Regions from separate parts of the Paenibacillus sp. FSL R5-0636 genome, predicted to be linked through region 1. Evidence: riboswitches for the same ligand, from Rfam matches in the RefSeq annotation. Region 1 holds a riboswitch; each other region holds the start of a gene.
What was found. Region 1 has a riboswitch for cyclic di-AMP ahead of MKX34_RS27175 (TrkH family potassium uptake protein). Riboswitches for the same ligand answer to the same signal wherever they lie in the genome.
Positions count from the first base shown of each region.

Region 1 (3,134 bases):
AAACGATAATATGATGAACATAACCGTCTGCACCCCTAGCAGAACGAAAGCCCAGATGTAACCAGCCCGGATACTGTCCAACACATATTGTCCATAGCCGGGCTCTTTGGCGCGGGGCCAAGGGTTCATGCCTTCCTCTTTTCGCCATAAGCCATTGCCGCCCACTAAAGAGAAGTAGAGCAAGGAGGACATCAGCAGGCTGTACAAAGCATAAATGATAAACATAATGACAGAGGTAATCTGTGCTTCTAGCCCTTCGCCCGTAGATTCAGGCAGCATATTATAGGTGCTGATCATCATGATTACAAAATAGGCTGAGCTTAGGAATACTCCACGTTTAAAGGAAGTATGCTCTCTTCTAAGAATACTGTAGACGAGTGCCAGAATTCCTAAAATCAGTGTGGGTATACCGTAACCGAATAATGTTAGCTTTTCCGCTAAAGAGGTCTGTCCTTGTACGTAGGAGGTATGCCAAGCTGGTGCAGTGAATCCGGCATTAAAGCTGGAGACCTGCTCTCCACTGAAATCAAAATAATAGTGCAATAAGGATTCGCCGACCTGAACAGTACTATCCGTATACACTAGCCCATGGCTTCCTGTATTCGATTCAATTTGTAGCTTGGCAGGATTTACTTCCCATTCCTGAAGCCAAGGACGAGCAAGATTCTCCTTCTGCGCTAGAGTGAGGTCAGCTCCCTTGTCCTCTTTTGCACCAACGGAAGCGATGCCTGACCCCTCTTCGGAGGCAACTTTTGCAGCCTTTGAGAAAGCGACAATCTTACCGTTATACATATTGAGGTCAACGATGATTTGCGGCTCTTGCTCCGCTGAAGGAGTAAGCGTTGCACGAAAGACATCAAAAGGATATTTTTGATCCAATTTTTTCTTGGTGTAGTCCTCCACAAGCTTCTCGCGAGACATATAACCATAAAAGGAAGAGTCCGTCTCGTAAAGTACATTCCATTGATCGTTTGGTGCTTCGGTGTAATTGAGCTTTTGTTCTGCGAATAATACGGCTTGGTCACGGGCTTCTGCCTTGCTAATGACGGTGGTATCTTCCCCTGTAGAGCTGCTTAGCAGCGAAGGGGAAATCTGAAACATAATAAATAGAATAAGACCGATAATGCCCGAGATGATGAGCCTCTTGGAGAGGGCACGTTGCTGTAGGGGCTGGCCGACGGGATTCATGTAACGCCTCCTTGTTATGTACTGACAATATTATGTTCCATTATAGTATTAGTGCCTGGCTGGTTACAAAAAACATTATATGTCCTTTTTATGGGTAATAGAGATAGTATAGAATAGTCATGTGAATTTATACCATGAATTTTATCGTGTTCATTTGTGTACGAATGGTGAGAATCGGTGTAATTGCAGGGAAAACACGGAAAAGTGATGAGAAAAGGTACTCCATTTGATGCAGTCTCTTTAAACCGCATTTTTTCATGTGAATGAGCATTAATTGTGTCTTTGTGAATTCACTAAATAACGTATATAATTTGTATGCAATTGTATAGTAGCCGAATTTCTGGTGAAAACGGGGGAACCATAAGAAGTGATGAAAAGTGGAGTGTACAAGATAAATGGCACTTTCATCAGGGGTGAATTTCGTTCTAGGAACGAATAGGGCAGCCTGCACAGTCCGAATCCGTCAGCTAACCTCGTAGGCTAATTTACTGCAGGAACCAAGTTAGCATTGGTTTTCCAGTGCTTTTTTTGTTGGAATTTTTGATAAGAAGGTGAGCATAGTGGCTTCACAGTTTCGCAGGATTTCTGAATTTAAGTTTCTGAAGCTCTCGCCGCCGCAGATACTGGTGCTTGGTTTTGCATCGATTATTCTGATAGGGGCCTTGCTGCTTATGTTGCCCATTTCAAGCACAAGCGGGAATTCCGTGGAATTTATTGATGCATTATTTACTTCAACTTCGGCAACCTGTGTAACAGGGCTTGTTGTGCTGGATACCGGAACTTCGTTCACGATTTTTGGGAAAACCGTAATTATGATCCTGATCCAGATCGGCGGCTTAGGTTTTATGACCATGGCCACTCTATTTTCACTGGTGTTAAAGCGTAAAATTTCTTTGCGGGACAGGCTAATCCTACAGGAAGCCATGAATCAAGGCTCTATGGAAGGAATTGTGCGACTGATCCGGAGAGTCCTTATATATTCTCTTGTCATAGAAGGCTGTGCCGCTTTGCTGCTGTCTATTCGCTGGGCTTTTGATATGCCACTTGGAAAAGCGATTTATTTTGGCGTATTTCATGCGGTGTCTATGTTTAATAATGCGGGGTTCGATATTTTTGGGGATTTTCGCAGTTTAACTGATTATGTATATGATCCGCTTGTGAATATTATTGTGATGTTTCTGATTGTCTCCGGCGGGATTGGTTTTATTGTAATGTCAGATCTGGTGGAGTTTCGGGTAACCCGCAGGCTGTCTCTACATAGTAAAGTTGTCCTGTCCACCAGCACAGGGCTGATTCTGATCGGAGCTTTGGTTATTTTTATATTCGAGTTTACTAACACTCGTACCCTAGGTTCACTGAATTTTGGCGGTAAAATATTATCAGCCTTCTTTCAATCCGTGTCTCCCCGTACGGCTGGCGCGAACACAGTTGATATTGCTGGACTTCGGCAGGCTACACAATTTTTTATAGTGATTCTTATGTTTATTGGTGCTTCTCCAGGCTCAACGGGCGGCGGGATCAAGACAACAACCTTTACGATGATGATTGGTGCTGTTATTGCTATGCTGCGTGGACGGGAAGATGTTGTGTTGTTCCGTTATCGGCTGGCTCAAGAGCGCATCTACAAGGCATTAACGATCACACTGCTGGCTTTGTTGTTAATCGCCTCTGTGTCGATGATACTCTCCACAACTGAAGACAGTAATTTCTTGGCAATCTTGTTTGAGACGACCTCCGCCTTTGCTACGGTAGGACTGACTATGGGGCTAACTCCGGAACTGTCAGCGATCGGTAAGATTCTACTCTGTCTGACGATGTTTGCAGGTCGGCTAGGTCCACTAACCTTGGCGTATGCACTCGGTCCCAAACAGGGTAAACCACTGTATAAGTATCCTGAAGGTAAAATAATTATTGGATAGGAGTTAATTAGAAATGAAAGCACAGCA
Region 1 covers NZ_CP150232.1:5,938,194-5,941,327, reverse strand. Annotated here, with positions in the region: gene MKX34_RS27180 (CPBP family intramembrane glutamic endopeptidase) at 1-1,188, opposite strand, end outside; cyclic di-AMP (ydaO/yuaA leader) riboswitch at 1,509-1,684, shown strand; gene MKX34_RS27175 (TrkH family potassium uptake protein) at 1,749-3,107, shown strand; gene MKX34_RS27170 (TrkA family potassium uptake protein) at 3,121-3,134, shown strand, end outside.

Region 2 (3,134 bases), 1.7 Mb from region 1:
GCGATGACCAATCCTGCTGCTGTTGTTGTTCTCGAATTTTTTTATATATTTCATATACAATCTTAGAGTCTAAACAGTCTTTACAAGAAGAAGGTGTACTGAATTGGCGAAGGGCTTGGATCTGGTTCTGGCCAAATGCATAACCTACAATGTATCTGTGATTATTTTCTTCGAACCACAAGGCCCCGAAACAAACGTAATTTAGACTTATCGGCTCAAGCAGCCCTTGATGTATCCCTAAATAATAGTGCTTCAAAACATTCACCCCATCCAGCGTGCTATCACCTAATAGGCTCAGGTAACGCAAAAACCGCAGCAAGAGGAGGACCTCTGCTGCGGTTTTGGATTACAGGCAGATATACCTGGGCCAAAGCGTGGCGGATCAAGGGTCTCTCTCTTTACGCTTACGAGGTTAGCTGTCGGATTCGGACGGTGAGAGTCGCCCTACCTATTGAGACTTACGCAGTCTCCTTTGGATTCACCCCAAGTAGGCCAGGTGGCCTGATGGTTCCCCCGTTCCCTGCGAATGCAGGAACTCAGCGTTGATTGTTTTTCATGAATTAGATTCAACCCGAATCATACTCTTTTCAAGATTTTCTGTAAAAAACGGAAAATGTTCTTTTAGAGCGATTTTAACCATATCCTGCCGACTACGACTGAAAAACGAGGTAAATAGGTATTTATGGCGTGTTATCGCGCCTCTTTCTCGCTCAACCTCAGCTTCTTGCGTTTCTACCTATAAAGGGAATTTGCAGTATTTTCGCTCTAAAAAGGTGAATAAAATCACATGGGTTATAGATAGCGATTAAACGCTCGAAACTCGAGTAAACAAGAGATATAGAGAGATTAGATATCAAGTAAGCGCTATCTAATGGGAAAATAGTTTTTAATTTGCATTATTTTGGCATCATTCAGGTTTTACAAGTCTTCGTGCATAAGAGTATGATTACTCCTGTTTCAACGACAATCGAATATTTGATCCGCTTAATTTCCGATAAGGAAAGCGGGGGAACCAACAATCGGCAGCCGATGTGAGAGTCGGAAGCTGATTATGGGGTGAATCCTGTAGAGGGTGCGAGTGAGCTCGCATCTATACAGGTAGGGCGACTCTCACCGCCCGAATCCGACAGCTAACCTCGTAAGCGTATGGAGAGAGGATGAGTGCAATGTGACCGCTAGCGAGCCACAGAGGAGATCCTTTGTGGCTTTTTGCTGTGCTCTTAGAAGCAAAGCATTTATGGAGGCCTCCCCCAAGAGGTCGCTAAATTCATCATTAGCGGTATTTGTAAGGCAGCGTCTAATGACGTGACACAACCGAGCTTTAGGTTGTGCCCGAAAATGACGATAGGTCAACATCCTTTCGGAGATTTTCGTTGCCTCCTTGTTGTAAATGAGCAGGAGGAGAAAAAAGAGATGACGGATCAGAATGAATATGTGCTTGTATGTGCGCCTACAAAGGCGGGAGAACATTTCATTAAACTTCTGAAGTTCAGGGGTATTAAGATGGCGGGATTAACCAACAATCTGGCTGAGAAAGCTTTACTAGAGGAGCTCGGAATCGAGCAGGTTATTCTAGTGGATACCCGCCATCAGAGCACTTGGTTTCGCCCATCGTTCCCGGTAGGCAGGGTATATCTGTTTGAGAGCAGCTTTCCGCTTTGCTGCCGCTATATTCAGATGTGCCGTACCTGGACGACACAGCCAATTTTTGTGATTACAAGTTCTATAAATCCTAGATTGGTCTATAAAAGACTTGGTGCGAGCTATGTAATCTATTCCCATAGTGGTGATGCTGATTTTCTAATCGATAGATCACCTCATCAAGGATAATGGAAGGAGTGCGGAAGATATGATGGATCTGTATATGGTGGCTTCGTTAGCTGTAATTTACGGGTTATTTTATGGCTTTATGCGCTGGTGCGCAGGTGTAGTTGAGGATACGGGGAGGGATAAGCTGTGATTCTAGTAATCGCTGTTACCCTACTGTTGTTTATATATCTGGTTTACGCGTTGATTCATCCTGAGAAATTTTAAGGAGGGGCATTCATGGGCATTTTGCAAATAGTCGTCGTAATTGTAATTCTCATCTTGTTGGTCAAGCCGATGGGGACGTATTTATATCATGTATTTTCTAACGAACCGAATCGTACGGATCGCTGGTTTGCAGGCACAGAGAAAGGTATTTATAAGCTGATCGGCCTGAAAAAACGGGACGGAATGTCCTGGAAGAAGTATGCACTCAGCTTTGTTTTAACTAATATCGTACTGGTTGCTTTCAGTTATATTTTTCTAAGATTACAGCGGGGATTGCCGCTGAACCCGAATGGAATTGCCGATATGGAACAGACGCTTTCATTTAATACGGTGATCAGCTTTATGACCAATACGAACCTGCAGCATTATAGCGGGGAGACGGGACTATCGTATTTTTCACAAATGGCAGTCATCACGATGATGATGTTCACGTCTGCAGCGAGCGGATTTTCTGTTGCGGTTGCTTTTGTCAGAGGGATTACAGGACAGAAATCAGTCGGGAATTTTTTTGAGGACTTCGTAAAAGCACATATTCGTGTATTCATTCCATTAGCTCTGCTAGTTTCATTGGTGCTGGTAGGGTTGCATGTGCCACAAACGCTCAAGCCATCGCTTGAGGTCACTACACTCGTAGGGCAGACGCAACAAATCGCTATCGGTCCAGTCGCTTCTTTGGAGTCAATTAAACACTTAGGTACGAATGGTGGCGGCTTCTTCGGAGCCAATTCAGCGCATCCTTTTGAGAACCCTAATCCACTTACGAACGTTCTGGAGATTCTCTCTATGTGGATGTTGCCAGCCTCTTTGCCATATATGTACGGATTGTTCGCTAAGAACAAACGTCAGGGCTGGGTGATTTTCACAGCAATGATGACCTTGTTCGTTCTGCTGCTGGGGCTGAATTATTATGCGGAAACTAAAGGGAATCCCGCTATTAATGCGCTGGGGATCGAGTCTTCGCAAGGCAGCATGGAAGGTAAAGAGGTGCGTTTTGGTATCCCGCAATCTTCGCTGTTCACTTCGGTAACAACGGCAGCTACGACAGGTAGTGTTAACAATATGCATGATACGCTGACACCGCTGGGTGGCATTACCCCTCT
Region 2 covers NZ_CP150232.1:600,980-604,113, forward strand. Annotated here, with positions in the region: gene MKX34_RS02675 (hypothetical protein) at 1-307, opposite strand, end outside; cyclic di-AMP (ydaO/yuaA leader) riboswitch at 388-552, opposite strand; cyclic di-AMP (ydaO/yuaA leader) riboswitch at 972-1,161, shown strand; gene MKX34_RS02680 (hypothetical protein) at 1,414-1,830, shown strand; gene kdpA (potassium-transporting ATPase subunit KdpA) at 2,047-3,134, shown strand, end outside.
Region 2: linked by a shared signal. The riboswitch ahead of MKX34_RS02680 (hypothetical protein) and the one ahead of MKX34_RS27175 (TrkH family potassium uptake protein) in region 1 are both predicted to bind cyclic di-AMP.

Region 3 (3,134 bases), 1.2 Mb from region 1:
GCTATATTACTAATTATATACAAAATGGGGGAGGTTCGACTCAGAAACTTTATATGAGGGGAATGTTTTACAAATTATGAGAGGGGTAAATAAGTAATAAGACAAAAAAACAAGCTCTCCTCCAAGAGTACCTTGGAAAAGAGCCTATGTACGTTATTTATTGCACATCATCATTGTCTTCCGATTCAGCAGCAACCGATTGGTAAGCGTCTGTGCTCATAATGCGCTTGGCACCAACGTAGCGTTTCACGTAGTAGCTATCACTCAGAGAGCTAATCGTAACACCGCGTGAGGTAGAAGCGTGTGCGAACTTACCTTCACCGACATAAATGCCGACATGGGAGACACCTTTGCCACTTGTATTGAAGAATACAAGATCTCCGGCTCTTATATCATCACGGGAGATTGCTGTGCCCATTTGATATTGGGAACCTGATTGGTGTGGAAGGTTAATGCCAATCTTATCAAACACATACATTGTAAATCCGGAGCAATCAAATCCGTTAGTGGATATACCGCCGGATACGTATTTAGTACCGATGGCCTTGTCAATCACTTTATCCATTTTGGAATCTGCGAAAGCGCTTCCTGCTCCGATGGTGAGGATGATGGAAAAGCTTAGTACTGCTGCTGCTAACTTCTTCTTCAAAAGTGTATACCCCTTCCAAATGCCTACGAGGTTAGCTTAAGGGTTCGGTTGAAGGTCCCCTATGACCCCTCTATATAATGGAGGTCAATTCACCCAAAGTTGGTTCCCCCGTTTTCCTAATAGTTAGGAAACTCGGCTCATACTGTTGATTAGGATTAGCTTGTAATCAATACATGACAAAACCTTTGTAAATAACAACTTAATGATTACAAAAATGTTACTAAAATCTCACTGCGCTAATTGTAACAAACAGAAAGCCGCTTGGCAATCGTTTTTAACATATTAATGCAGAAAAATTGGCATTTTTACGGTAGAAAGGCATATGTAAGCGTTAATAATGACCTAATTTTTAATATAATTGCAATTTTTATCAAATAAACGTGTTTCAATTGGGCTCTAATAGTGTAAAAATATATTATGGAATAAAGAAAAACCCGAATTTGATTACGGGCATAATCAGATTCAGGTTCATATAGTTGTAATTGTGAGGTTATAGTTGTGAGGAAGGTTTCAATCGAAGGCTACAGCTTGATAAGCTGAAGTACTCATTACTCTTTTAGCGCCAACATAACGATTGGCCCAGTAGGCCTGACTGAGTGAAGTGATGGTCACTCCACGCGAAGAGGACGATTGTGCGAATTTTCCGTTTCCAACATAAATGCCGACATGGGATACTCCATTGCCAAGTGTGTTAAAGAACACTAGATCACCAGAACGCAGATTGCTTTTGGATACAGCAGTTCCAACGCTATATTGAGCTTTTGATGTACGAGGTAAAGTAAGACCCACATTCTTGAATACATACTTTGTAAATCCAGAGCAATCAAATCCGGCAGTGCTTGTACCTCCGGTTTTATAGGCAACTCCAATAGTCTTTGAGATTACAGAGTCCATTTTAGAGTCGGCAAAGGCGCTTCCTCCACCAATAGATAATGCCATTACAAGTCCTAGCGCCGCAGCGACGCATTTTTTTCTTAAATTATGTCTTTTCAAAAGATGTACTCCTTCCAAGGCCTGCGAGGTTAGCTTAAGGGTTCGGTAGAAGATTCCCTATGATCCCTGTAAAGCGAGATCAATTCACCCAAAATATGGTTCCCCCACTTCCCGGTGCAAAGGAATTAGGCGTGTTAAGCACCAGAGAATGACGTTTCGACAGTTACACTTACGATAAATACATTTAGTTATGTAGGAATCGTTTCAATTGATTACAAAATTGTTACTAATAGCACAGGACTTATTGTAACAGAGCTTTTACGATTTTGCAAATACTCTTAAGTTATCCGTAATGAGAAAAAGTCCCAGCTCCTGAATACAGGAATTGGGACCTTTTTATTATGTCAAATAAGGTTGATTTATTGTGGAAATGCTTTGCTACGCCATAGATGATATTGTGCAGAGATTCCCCACATTTTTAAGAGCGTAGAAGGTAGTGGTGAGATTTGCCGTATTATAAGTGCCGGTAGGCCGGGACAGAACAGACCCGTCAGTCCGCACACTAGCAGTAAGAGCAGGCCTCCCGCCCCAAGTACAATGGAAACACCTATAGCAGGAATCAGTGACCGCAAGCAGATGATCAGTGAGGAGAACATTCCTGTACCGCCGGTGTAACCAAACTGCATATATAGAAGAAACAGGCGCACGATAAAAATATATATAAGCCATGCCAATACGTATGGTACTAAATGAAGTAACAAAGCGTAGTTAAACAAAGAGGATAAGAACAGCCCGTACATTTTTGGAGCAAGCCAGTAAAGCGGCAGCAGGGTCAGCACCCATTCGATTAGGCTAAAGACTAAGACAGGTAGTCCATAGATCTTCATGCCAGGGAAAAAGAACAGTCCACGCTCGCCCTTTCGCTCCTGGTGGAGCTCATGCAGCAATCCTGCCCTTATGAAAGGGGAAAGCAGAAGTCGCAAGACAACAAGCGCCAGAAGCATCCATAACCAAGTGCGTATCGCAGGGTCCGTATTCAAGCTGAACTGTCCCTCGATATAATACAACAGTCTGCCCATACCGCTGCCTCCGGCGTCTTTATCCGGATAGCGCAGTAGAATTGGAATAATAGCAGATCGGATGAAACCATACATAAAGTAGCCCCAGATCAGTCGGTAGATGAAGAGCAGAATTAAAATATAAAATTGCTCCTTCATGCTTTGCCAGCCGCGGGTTATCGATGTTCTCACAATCATTCACCTCACCAGACAAGAGTTCCGAGCACGGTTTCAAGTAGTTTAGTTACACTTAATGTCCAGCGAGAGAGCGTCTTGGGCTCTATTTCCGCCAGCCTAAAGTTGTTTAGATGTTTGCTCTCCAATAAGATGGAATGTTCAGGGTCAATCTCAGCAGAGAGAAGAGGCTTATCGCTTAACAATTGAAACGTAGTCTCTGCTCCTTCACCGTTCCAGACCCGCTGCACCGAAGAGCTGTCGGCGAATGTGAATTTCACGGGAACATCAACGTAATGGCTCCCTTTGTTTGAAATCTT
Region 3 covers NZ_CP150232.1:113,104-116,237, forward strand. Annotated here, with positions in the region: gene MKX34_RS00540 (C40 family peptidase) at 158-610, opposite strand; cyclic di-AMP (ydaO/yuaA leader) riboswitch at 655-797, opposite strand; gene MKX34_RS00545 (C40 family peptidase) at 1,160-1,588, opposite strand; cyclic di-AMP (ydaO/yuaA leader) riboswitch at 1,646-1,784, opposite strand; gene MKX34_RS00550 (hypothetical protein) at 2,002-2,832, opposite strand; gene MKX34_RS00555 (M1 family metallopeptidase) at 2,844-3,134, opposite strand, start outside.
Region 3: linked by a shared signal. The riboswitch ahead of MKX34_RS00545 (C40 family peptidase) and the one ahead of MKX34_RS27175 (TrkH family potassium uptake protein) in region 1 are both predicted to bind cyclic di-AMP.

Region 4 (3,134 bases), 2.2 Mb from region 1:
CATTATCTGTTAGAGACTTCGCATAGCTGATGGAATGTAATACGGCACGTGTAACCCCTGCAACAGGAACAACTACAGTACTTCCTTTAATTATAGGTTTATCAGTAGCCGGACATATACGCAGTTGATCCGCAGTGTTCAAATAGTGCTTATGAATACGGTGGAACACGAACATTACAGCAGGTAAGAAAATGAATGCCATCCATACGCTCGAGAATTTAGTAATGATAAATATAAGCGTAATCGTCAATGTAGTCAGCATACCGATGGTATTTACAACAAATCTTTTCACCCATCCAGCAGGTCTTGTTTTGATCCAATGCACCATCATCCCCAGTTGGGATAAGGTAAAAGGAATGAACACGCCTACCGCATAAAGTGGAATCAAACCTTCCGTATTCCCATGGAATGCAGCCACAAGTATGATAGACATAACTCCTAGAAAAATAATCCCGTTTGAGAAGCCCAGGCGGTCACCACGGACCATAAATGCGTGTGGCAGATATTTATCTTTTGCAAACATAAAGGCAAGCAGCGGAAACGCTGAATATGCTGTATTAGCTGCCAAGAACAAAATCACTGCTGTAATCCCTTGAATGAAAAAGTACAATCCGCCACGGCCAAAGGTCGATTCAGCGATCTGAGAGACAACCGTAGCCTTTTCATCTGGCACAATACCATACCAATACGCCAGCACAGTGATTCCGGTAAACATAAAGCCAAGGATAAGTCCCATGATCATTAGCGTCTTGGCTGCATTTTTCTCAGCCGGTGCTTTAAAGTTTGGGATCGCATTAGATACGGCCTCAACCCCCGTTAGGGCTGAACAACCAGAGCTAAACGCTTTTAATAGTAGAAACAAACTTACATTAGATACGGCGCTGCCTATTTCAGGAACATTCGCATGCGCGCCACCCATTGCATATTTAACGATACCGGAGATAATCAGAACAACAATCGAAACCACAAACAAATACACTGGAATTGCGATGAACGAAGCCGATTCAGTCACTCCGCGAAGATTAATGATTGTTAATAGAACGATAACAGATACAGCGATGAGAACAGTATGATTATGAAGACTTGGAAAAGCCGATGTGATCGCATCCGTCCCTGCCGAGGCACTAACCGCTACGGTAAGAATGTAATCCACCAATAATGAACCCCCAGCGAGCAGCCCTGTCGGAATACCAAGATTGCTCTTGGCTACGATATAAGCTCCGCCTCCTTGCGGATAAGCAAAAATCGTCTGCCGATAGGATAAAATCAAGATGGCCAGCAGGCCCAATACGGCTAATGCAATTGGCAGGGAATACCAGATGGCAGTAAACCCGGCAGCCACCAGTACAATCAGAATTTGTTCCGTTCCGTAGGCTACAGACGAGAGCGCATCAGAAGACAGGACAGCCAGTGCTTTAACCTTGGATAACTTTTCATGATCGAGTTCATTCGACTTCATCGGACGTCCGATCAATAGTCGTTTTACCTTGCTTACCATGGTGGATACAGTTCCTTTCTTTGGGAGCTGAAACGGAATTTCCGTGCGCTGTTTTCATTGGTGGATTTCATAAATGCAGACACAAAAATAAGCATACGGAAATGATCCGCATGCTTATGCATGGTCATTTTCCCACCTTGCTTACGAGGTTAGCTGGCGGATTCGGGCTGTGGTTATAGCCCTACGGTACAGGTCTGTTCGACCCGGTTCCGATTCACCCCATTGGCATGAATGCCAAGTTTGGTTCCCCCGTTTTTCCTAAGAAAATTCAGCGCATATTCAACTTCTCACAAGGTCTAATATTAGTCTACAAAGTGCCTACAGTAAAGCGTTGAAAAAAATGAAAAAAGAATGAAAAAACATCCAATAAGCTCAAATATAGCGTCTTATTGGATGCTCTCTTTCATTATCTTCAATTATCCCTCTAGCCCGTGATTTTAATACCTTTTCAGCTTTTTTGTAACTTCCAAAGCGAAAACTAAAATCCTAAGCTCTCCTCTGCATCTACTTCAATCATTTCTTCTTCCTTACGTCCATACCAAAGAAGGAGACTAATTAGAGCAAAAGCGATTAAAGCTAACAAAGGAATCGTAATAAATCCGAAGTAGTTCAAGTAATCTTTATTACAAGGAACACCAATTGTACAAGGTAGAACTTTACTTAACGCTGGAATCTTCTGTTCCGCATAATGATAGATTGAGATACTGCCACCAATCAAACTTAATGGAAGCACATAAGGAATGATGCGCTTATCTCCACGGAAAGTGGCAATTCCCAACAAAAATAACTGCGGATACATAAAAATCCGCTGAAACCAGCAAAGCTTACAAGGTTCATATTTCAAGACTTCACTTAAATACAAGCTACCAGCTACAGCAACCAAAGAGACAAACCAGGCCAGATAGAGGCAGTTACGCTTGCAAAAAGATAGGAATTTTGTCACTTTGCCTCCACTGCTTTTGCGGCGGCGTTAATTTCAGATGTAATCGCTTCAATATCGAAAGGTTCAGCCGTTTTCACCCCATTAATGTAGAGCGAAGGCGTAGTTGTCACGCCTGCGTCAGTTGCCAACTGAATGTCTTTCTTCAGCTCATCTGCATAAGTTTTCTCTTGGATGTCTTTACGCAACAGATCGTAATCGATCGCTAATTTCTCTTTTTCAGCAAGGCTTATCAAGAAATCCTCAGTGGCCCATTCGTCGCTCTCATCCCCTTGCTGCGCATATACAGCATCATAGAACTTCCAGAATTCATCCTTATTCTGATGGTATACAGACAATGCAGCTAGTGAAGCTGTCTCAGAGTCAGGACCAACGAAAGCCATATTTACAAAGTAAAGAGCTGCTTTTCCCTCGTTGACAAAATCTTGAACAATTTTCGGTTTCATGGAGCCAGCAAACTGGGAACAAGCTGGACATTTGAAATCGCCAAATTCAACAAGCTTAACAGGTGCATCCTCATTACCAATCCTAGGTAGCTCACTGTAATTGAATTCTACCGGTTCTCCTGTAGAGACATTCTTTGCTGCATCTTTCGAAGCTAACATAAACAATCCAACAAAAATGATAACTACTACAGCTATTGAACTAATAACTAAAATTCTCGTTTTCTGCTTCTGTTGCTCCTGTTCTACCCGT
Region 4 covers NZ_CP150232.1:3,770,530-3,773,663, forward strand. Annotated here, with positions in the region: gene MKX34_RS17035 (APC family permease) at 1-1,498, opposite strand, end outside; cyclic di-AMP (ydaO/yuaA leader) riboswitch at 1,623-1,782, opposite strand; gene MKX34_RS17040 (disulfide oxidoreductase) at 1,977-2,441, opposite strand; gene MKX34_RS17045 (DsbA family protein) at 2,438-3,134, opposite strand, start outside.
Region 4: linked by a shared signal. The riboswitch ahead of MKX34_RS17035 (APC family permease) and the one ahead of MKX34_RS27175 (TrkH family potassium uptake protein) in region 1 are both predicted to bind cyclic di-AMP.